Polymorphobacter megasporae: one gene and its partner. Each later gene encodes a partner of the first gene's protein in a complex. Links are inferred from orthologs where the notes say so. Each region holds a gene or a part of one and is shown in the gene's direction. Other genes may lie near its edges.

Evidence for each region. Proteins that work in one complex are often made in the same cells at the same time.
Region 2: the proteins of groL (region 1) and metK are in contact, whole or in part, in a cryo-EM structure (PDB 8P4O), measured with the Escherichia coli proteins. The link is inferred for Polymorphobacter megasporae from one-to-one orthologs.

The regions. Positions count from the first base shown.
Region 1 is NZ_CP081848.1:2,906,515-2,910,561, forward strand. The notes cover bases 534-3,396. They hold groL (chaperonin GroEL), read left to right. Parts: upstream 534-1,068; coding sequence 1,069-2,724; downstream 2,725-3,396. Other genes in these bases: groES (co-chaperone GroES), read left to right, coding at 727-1,014; KTC28_RS13610 (hypothetical protein), read right to left, coding at 2,860-3,228; KTC28_RS13615 (hypothetical protein), read right to left, coding at 3,270-3,396. In the rest of the region: signal peptide peptidase SppA, read right to left, coding at 1-530; more of KTC28_RS13615, read right to left, coding at 3,397-3,464; KTC28_RS13620 (MlaA family lipoprotein), read right to left, coding at 3,461-4,047.
Region 2 is NZ_CP081848.1:1,726,405-1,729,946, reverse strand. The notes cover bases 15-2,909. They hold metK (methionine adenosyltransferase), read left to right. Parts: upstream 15-790; coding sequence 791-2,029; downstream 2,030-2,909. Other genes in these bases: trmB (tRNA (guanosine(46)-N7)-methyltransferase TrmB), read left to right, coding at 1,984-2,751; lnt (apolipoprotein N-acyltransferase), read left to right, coding at 15-714. In the rest of the region: more of lnt, read left to right, coding at 1-14; KTC28_RS08065 (Crp/Fnr family transcriptional regulator), read left to right, coding at 3,263-3,542. UniProt on the Escherichia coli protein: Catalyzes the formation of S-adenosylmethionine (AdoMet) from methionine and ATP.

The DNA.
Region 1 (4,047 bases):
TCGAGCGCCTTCTTGAAATACAGGTTGGTGCCGCCGGGACCGGTCAGCAGGACGCCGCCGAGCGGGTTGATCCACGCGTGGTTCGCCTGCGCCGCAAGGTAGTAGCTCGCATCGGTGTAGGCGGTGGCATAGGCGTAGACCGGCTTGCCGCTGCGCTTGAAGTTCTGCAACGCCGCCGCGATCGACTGGAGGTTGGCCTCGCCCGCGCCGATGAAGGTGTCGAGCTGGAGGACGATCAGCTTGATCCGGCCATCGGTTCGCGCAGCATCGATCGAGCGGACGACGTCACGCACTTCGATCTCGTTGCCGCCGGTCGGGCCGCCGGTGACCGCGGCGAACGGCGACCGCTCGCTCGACTGGTCGACAACCGGGCCGTCAAGGTCGAGGACCAGCGCGCTGCCGTTGGGAATGCTCGCTGTACGGGTGTGGAACGCCGCCCATATGGCGAGCGCGAGAATCAACAGCAGGATCAGGACGCCAAGGTCCTTGACCCCGACGAGGAAGCGCCACGCACCGCGGACGAAAGTCATTCGAAGGATCACCTTGGACGAACCGTGGCGCAGCTATAGCGGGACGAGGCGAGACCGTACAACCGGGGCGCGACACAAGAACTTAACATGGACGAAGGTTGACGATCGTGAGCCCCACGACCATATGCGTCCGGCGTTAGCACTCGCTTATGGTGAGTGCCAGCGAGCCCATTCATCCGTTGAAGGTGAGACCCTCATGAAGTTCACGCCGCTGCACGATCGCGTGCTCGTCCGTCGTATCGAAGCCGAGGAAAAGACCGCGGGCGGGATCATCATTCCCGACACCGCCAAGGAAAAGCCCCAGGAAGGTGAAGTCGTCTCCGCCGGTTCCGGTGGCCGTCGCGACGACGGCGGCATCACGCCGATGGACGTCAAGGCCGGCGACAAGATCCTGTTCGGCAAGTGGTCGGGCACCGAGGTCAAGGTCGACGGCGAAGACCTGCTCATCATGAAGGAAAGCGATATCTTAGGGATCATCGGTTAATTCCGATCCCGAGCTTCGCAGTCCAATCCATTCAATCAGCTAAGGAATAATCACATGGCAGCGAAAGATGTCCGCTTTTCGCGCGACGCTCGTGAACGCATTCTCCGCGGCGTCGACATTCTCGCCGATGCAGTGAAGGTGACGCTCGGTCCCAAGGGCCGCAACGTCGTCATCGAAAAGAGCTTCGGCGCCCCGCGCATCACCAAGGACGGCGTCACCGTCGCCAAGGAAATCGAGCTCAAGGACCGCTTCGAGAACCTCGGCGCGCAGATGGTCCGTGAAGTCGCTTCGAAGACCAACGACAAGGCCGGTGACGGCACCACCACCGCGACCGTCCTCGCTCAGGCGATCGTTCGCGAGGGCATGAAGTCGGTCTCGGCCGGCATGAACCCGATGGACCTCAAGCGCGGCATCGACATGGCGGTTACCGCCGTCGTCGCCGACCTCAAGGCGCGCTCGAAGGATGTCGCCGGCACCGCCGAAATCGCCCAGGTCGGTACGATCTCGGCAAACGGCGAGACCGAAATCGGCGAGATGATCGCCAAGGCGATGGAAAAGGTCGGCAAGGAAGGCGTCATCACCGTCGAGGAAGCCAAGGGTATGGCCTCCGAGCTCGATGTCGTCGAAGGCATGCAGTTCGACCGCGGCTACCTCAGCCCGTACTTCATCACCAACCCCGAGAAGATGACGGTCGAACTCGACAACCCGTACATCCTCATCCACGAGAAGAAGCTATCGAACCTGCAGGCGCTGCTCCCGGTCCTCGAGGCCGTCGTCCAGTCGTCGCGTCCGCTTCTGATCATCGCCGAGGACGTCGAGGGCGAGGCTCTGGCCACGCTCGTCGTCAACAAGCTGCGCGGCGGCCTCAAGGTTGCTGCCGTCAAGGCTCCCGGCTTCGGTGATCGCCGCAAGGCGATGCTCGAGGACATCGCGATCCTGACCGCCGGTCAGATGATCTCGGAAGACCTCGGCATCAAGCTCGAGAACGTCACGCTGGCGATGCTCGGTCAGGCCAAGCGCGTCACGATCGACAAGGACAATTCGACCGTCATCGACGGCGCGGGTGATGCCGAAGCGATCAAGGGCCGCGTCGAGCAGATCCGTGCGCAGATCGAGATCACGACCTCGGACTACGACAAGGAGAAGCTCCAGGAGCGTCTCGCCAAGCTTGCGGGCGGCGTCGCCGTTCTCAAGGTCGGCGGCTCGACCGAAGTCGAAGTCAAGGAGCGCAAGGACCGCGTCGACGACGCCCTCCACGCGACCCGCGCTGCGGTCGAAGAAGGCGTTGTCCCCGGTGGCGGCACCGCGCTGCTCTACGCGACGAAGGCGCTCGAGGGCATGAAGGGTGCCAACGACGACCAGACCCGCGGCATCGACATCATCCGCAAGGCGCTGTTCGCGCCGGTTCGCCAGATCGCCCAGAATGCCGGGCATGACGGCGCGGTGATTTCGGGCAAGCTGCTCGATGGCGACGATCAGAACATCGGCTTCAACGCGCAGACCGACACCTACGAGAACCTGCTGGTCAGCGGCGTGATCGACCCGACCAAGGTCGTCCGCACCGCGCTTCAGGATGCGGCGTCGGTTGCCTCGCTGCTGATCACCACCGAAGCTGCGATCACCGACCAGCCGGCCGACGACAAGTCGGGCGGAATGGGCGGCGGCATGGGCGGCGGCGGAATGGGCGGCATGGGCGGGATGGACTTCTAGTCCACCCCAACCGCTGAACGGACGAAGGGCCGCGGTGCGAACCGCGGCCCTTTTTCGTTCGCCGAGACGATGGTCTGCAGCGGATACGAAAAAGGCCGCGGCGAACGCCGCGGCCTTTCCGTATCCGACTGGCGCTTAACGCGAAGCGGGTGCCGGGGTCTCGCTGCCGGCGCTGTTCGCCGGGGTGGTTCCGACACTGCCGCCCGCCATGCTGCTACCCGAGCTGCCGGCGGTCGTCGTTGCGCCCGAACCCGCGTCGGTCGCACCGCTCGACGGGGTCGAACCGGCTGCACCGCCGCTGACGTCACCGCCGGTTGCCGCGGCGCCGTTTCCGGCAGTGGTCGACGTGTCCGCGGTCCCGGTGCTGCCCATCGCGCTGCCGCTGGCTGCCGTATCGGTCGCGGTCGATGATGTCGTCGTCGTCGTCGCGTCGTCGGCCTTCTTGCCGCACGCGCCGAGGCTGAGTGCGGCGGCGATGGCGACGATGCTGATGGCGGTGCGCATTAATTTATCCTCGGTTGCTGGCAATCAGCCGCACAACCCGATCACTTCGACGTTGGTTCCGGTGCGGCGAGGGGTCGCGCAGGCGTCGTCGCCTCGCTGCGTGCCGCATCGGTATCGTCGACCGCCTTGCGCATTCCGGCGTCGATATCGCGCGCGCTCGCGCTCGCCGCCGGGTCGGGAGCCTTGTTGCACGCTGCGAGCGCAAGCAATCCCGCGAGGGCAGCGAGGCGGATCACGGCGCCTTGGGCGCGTCGGCTGAAGTCGCGGCAGGCGGCGTTGTCGCGTCGCCCGCGGGCTTGTCGGCCGCCGTCGGCTGGTCGGTCGCGCTCGGCACCGGGGTCGTCGGCACCGCCGACGGGGGCTGCGGCGTCGACGAGTCCGGCTGGCGCGTGCCGCCTGGCGCGAGCGGCGCATCGGCTGGGGTCATATCGTCCTCGTCGGGCGGATTGCCGTCGTAGATCTGCGACTGGCGATGCTGGAGATACGCCGACCGCACCGTCGCATATTCGTCGAGGCTGCCCGCGAGCAGCCCGTCGGCACCGGCGTCGATCAGCTGCGACCGCAGGTCGACCGCCTTCAGCCCGAACTCGGCGACCGAGTAATAGAATTTCCAGTCGATCACGGCGTTGCGGATATACGGCACCGGATCGACCGCGAACTCGACACCAAGCCCGACGCCGTCGCGCAGCGTCGATGGGCCGAAGAACGGAAGCATCAGGTACGGACCCGACTTGATCCCCCACACGGCGAATGTCTGGCCGAAATCCTCTTTTTCCTCGGGACGACCAAGATCGGTCGCGACGTCGGCGAGCCCGCCGA
Region 2 (3,542 bases), 1.2 Mb from region 1 along the record:
GACCTCGTCGACGAAGATCCAGCCGCCCGCGCGCATCTCGCGAGCATCCTCAGCCCCGGCGACCTGCTGCTGTTCGGCGGCATCGCCTTGATCCGCAACGCCGATGGCACCCCCGCCGAAGCGACCAATAGCCTGTACGTCCTCGACGCGAACGCGACGCTCCTAGGGCGCTATGACAAGAGCCACCTCGTGCCGCTCGGTGAATATGTCCCGGCGCGTCCGCTGATGACGCGCCTCGGCCTCGCGCGCCTGACGCCGGGTGACATCGATTTTCTCGCCGGTCCCGGACCGCGCACGCTCGACCTGCCCGGCTTCCCGGCGGCAGGTATCCAGATCTGCTACGAGGTCATCTTCCCCGCCGCGGTCGTCGACGAAGCCCATCGCCCGGCATGGATCGTCAACATCTCGAACGACGCATGGTTCGGCGCGTGGGGCCCGCCGCAACATCTCGCGCAGGCGCGCCTCCGCGCGATCGAGGAGGGGCTGCCGATCGCGCGCGTCACGCCGACCGGGATCAGCGCGATGATCGACGCGTACGGCCGCATTGTCGCCAGTATCGGCCCGCACCAAGCCGCGACCCTGTCGCTCCGCGTCCCGCCGCCGTTGCCGCCGACGCTGTTCGGACGCTTCGCGCATTGGACAAGTTTAGTCTTCGGGTTGGCGCTCGTTGCGGGTGCGATGACGGCGGGTCGACCGGCACGGCGTCGGATATAAGGATAGCTTTATACGCTTGCGCGGGGGCGTCACGCTGATTATCGGTCGCCCGGACTGAATACACAAAGGCTCCCCGATGGCGCGCAGCTCGTTTATCTTTACCAGCGAATCCGTATCCGAAGGTCACCCTGACAAGGTTGCCGACCAGATCAGCGACGCCGTCGTCGACCTGTTCCTGTCGAAGGACCCATATGCCCGCGTCGCCTGCGAGACGCTGACCACCACCAACCGCGTCGTGCTCGCGGGCGAAGTTCGCGGTCTCGGCATGATCGACACCCATGGCAACTGGGCCGACGGCGCGCAGGAGGAAATCCAGGCCGCGGTTCGCGCGACCGTCAAGCGCATCGGCTATGAACAGTCGGGCTTCCACTGGCAGAACCTCGTCTTCGAAAACCACCTCCACCCCCAGTCGGCGCACATCGCGCAGGGCGTCGATGCGAGCGGCAACAAGGACGAGGGTGCCGGCGACCAGGGCATCATGTTCGGCTATGCGACCGACGAGACCCCCGACCTGATGCCGGCGACACTGTATTATTCGCACAAGATCCTCGAGCGGATGGCCGCCGACCGTCATTCGGGCAAAGCCCCGTTCCTCGAGCCCGACGCGAAGAGCCAGGTTACCCTCGCGTACGAAAACGAGGTCCCGGTCCGCGCGACCGCGCTCGTCGTCTCGACCCAGCACGCGGTCGATTACTGCCTGCCGTGGGAGAGCGACGGCGAGACCGGCGGCGACGCCGGGAAGTACGCGACGCTCCGCGACTATGTCGTCGGCGTCTTCCACGACATCCTCCCCGACGGCTTCATCACCGACGAGACCGCGATCTACGTCAATCCGACCGGGCGCTTCGAAATCGGCGGACCCGACGGCGACGCCGGCGTGACCGGGCGCAAGATCATCGTCGACACCTACGGCGGCGCTTCGCCCCACGGCGGTGGCGCGTTCAGCGGCAAGGATCCGACGAAGGTCGATCGCTCGGCGGCGTACATCACCCGCTACATGGCAAAGAACATCGTCGCCGCCGGCCTCGCCCGCCGCGTCACGATCCAGCTCAGCTATGCGATCGGCGTGTCCGAGCCGCTGTCGCTGTATGTCGACACCCACGGCACCGGCACGGTCCCCGAGGCGACGATCGAGGCGGTCCTGCCGACCCTCGTCCGCCTGACCCCGCGCGGCATCCGCGAGCATCTCGGGCTCAACAAGCCGATCTACCAGCGCAGCGCGTCGTACGGCCACTTCGGCCGCACCCCCGACAGCGATGGCGGCTTCAGCTGGGAAAAGCTCGACCTGGTCGACAAGCTCAAGGCCGCGGTCTGAGCGCGGATCCGGCAACGCTGCGCCGCCTGTACGGGCGGCGACAGGGGCATAAGCTTCGTCTCGGCCAGGCCGACCTCGTCGAGACGACGCTTCCGGCGCTGAGCGTTCCCGAGACCGGGGCGCTCGACGCGACCGTCTTGTTCGGCGACGCGCCCGATGCGCAGCGCCCGTTGTGGTTCGAAATCGGCTTCGGTTCGGGCGAACACCTTGCCGCACAGGCGGTGGCCAATCCGGCCGTCGGCCTGATCGGCTGCGAGCCGTTCCTCAATGGGGTTGTCGGCGCGCTCGGGCATATCCGTGAGCACGACCTGACCAACGTTCGCCTTCACATGGGCGACGCGCTCGATGTCCTCGAGCGGCTGCCCGACGCGAGCCTGTCGCGGGTCTTCCTGCTTCACCCCGATCCCTGGCCGAAGGCGCGTCATGCCAAACGGAGGTTCGTCAACCCGGGACCGCTCGACCTGATCGCGGCGAAGCTCGCGAAGGGCGGTGAGCTTCGGATCGGTACCGACCACGCGATATATTGTCGCTGGTCGCTAATGCAGATGGCGCAGCGCGACGATTTCGAGTGGCTGGCCGAAGCTGCGGCGGACTGGCAGGTCCGCCCCGGTAACTGGCCGCAAACCCGTTACGAGGCAAAGGCCCGGCGACTTGGCCATGAGGTGTGGTACTTTCGCTACAGACGGAGTGAGCGTCGAGAAACGACCGGGTCTCTGGACTAGCCTACTCCGGCGTTTGTCTTGTAAGATGGCGACGCGCGTATTGAGAGAGCGATGACGTTCGACGAAGTTAAGTGCCGCGATGGTCGTCTCAAATGGATCGACGCCGGGTGGTGCTCAAATGACAGCCGGCACGGGTCACGCCGCGGCTGCGCAAGTATGGCTTCACGCGAAAGCGTCGGCGCGGTCGGCGACCAACTTGAAACGCGGTTTACCAATAGCGGTTCACCGAGTTTGATCAGCGGCTTTGGCAGTTATCGTCGCGTCAGGCCGACCGTAATCTTCATCGATTTGCTTTGCACCTGCGGGTCTCGCGCGTTTCGACGAGCTGTAGGTACACTTGTGCAATTGTTTTTGGTTAATCGTCTTCCCCGATTTGGTCCGGTTCCGCACCGACGACGGAAAGTCGGCAGTGCTAGGGTTCATCGAGCGGCAAGCGGCCGTTGATGAGCGTTAGATTGCACGGGGCATTTGCGGCGGGTATCCGTCGACCCGGTCAGGGTTCGACATCTCGATGACCAATGTTCACCGTCTCCAGAACAATCTGCTGCGAACGATGGCTGATGATGACTTCGCGGCACTACTGCCGTCGTTGACGCTGATCGATCTCGCCAAGGGCGACGAACTGACGTTACCCGAAAGCCGCGTCAAATTTAGCTGGTTTCCGCTCGGCGGCATCCTGTCGGTCGTCGCCGCCACCGAAAGCGGCACCCAGGCCGAGGTCGGTATCGTCGGTCGCGAGGGCATGTGCTCGGTCGCGACGCTTCACGGCGTCGACTTCGAGATGATGCACA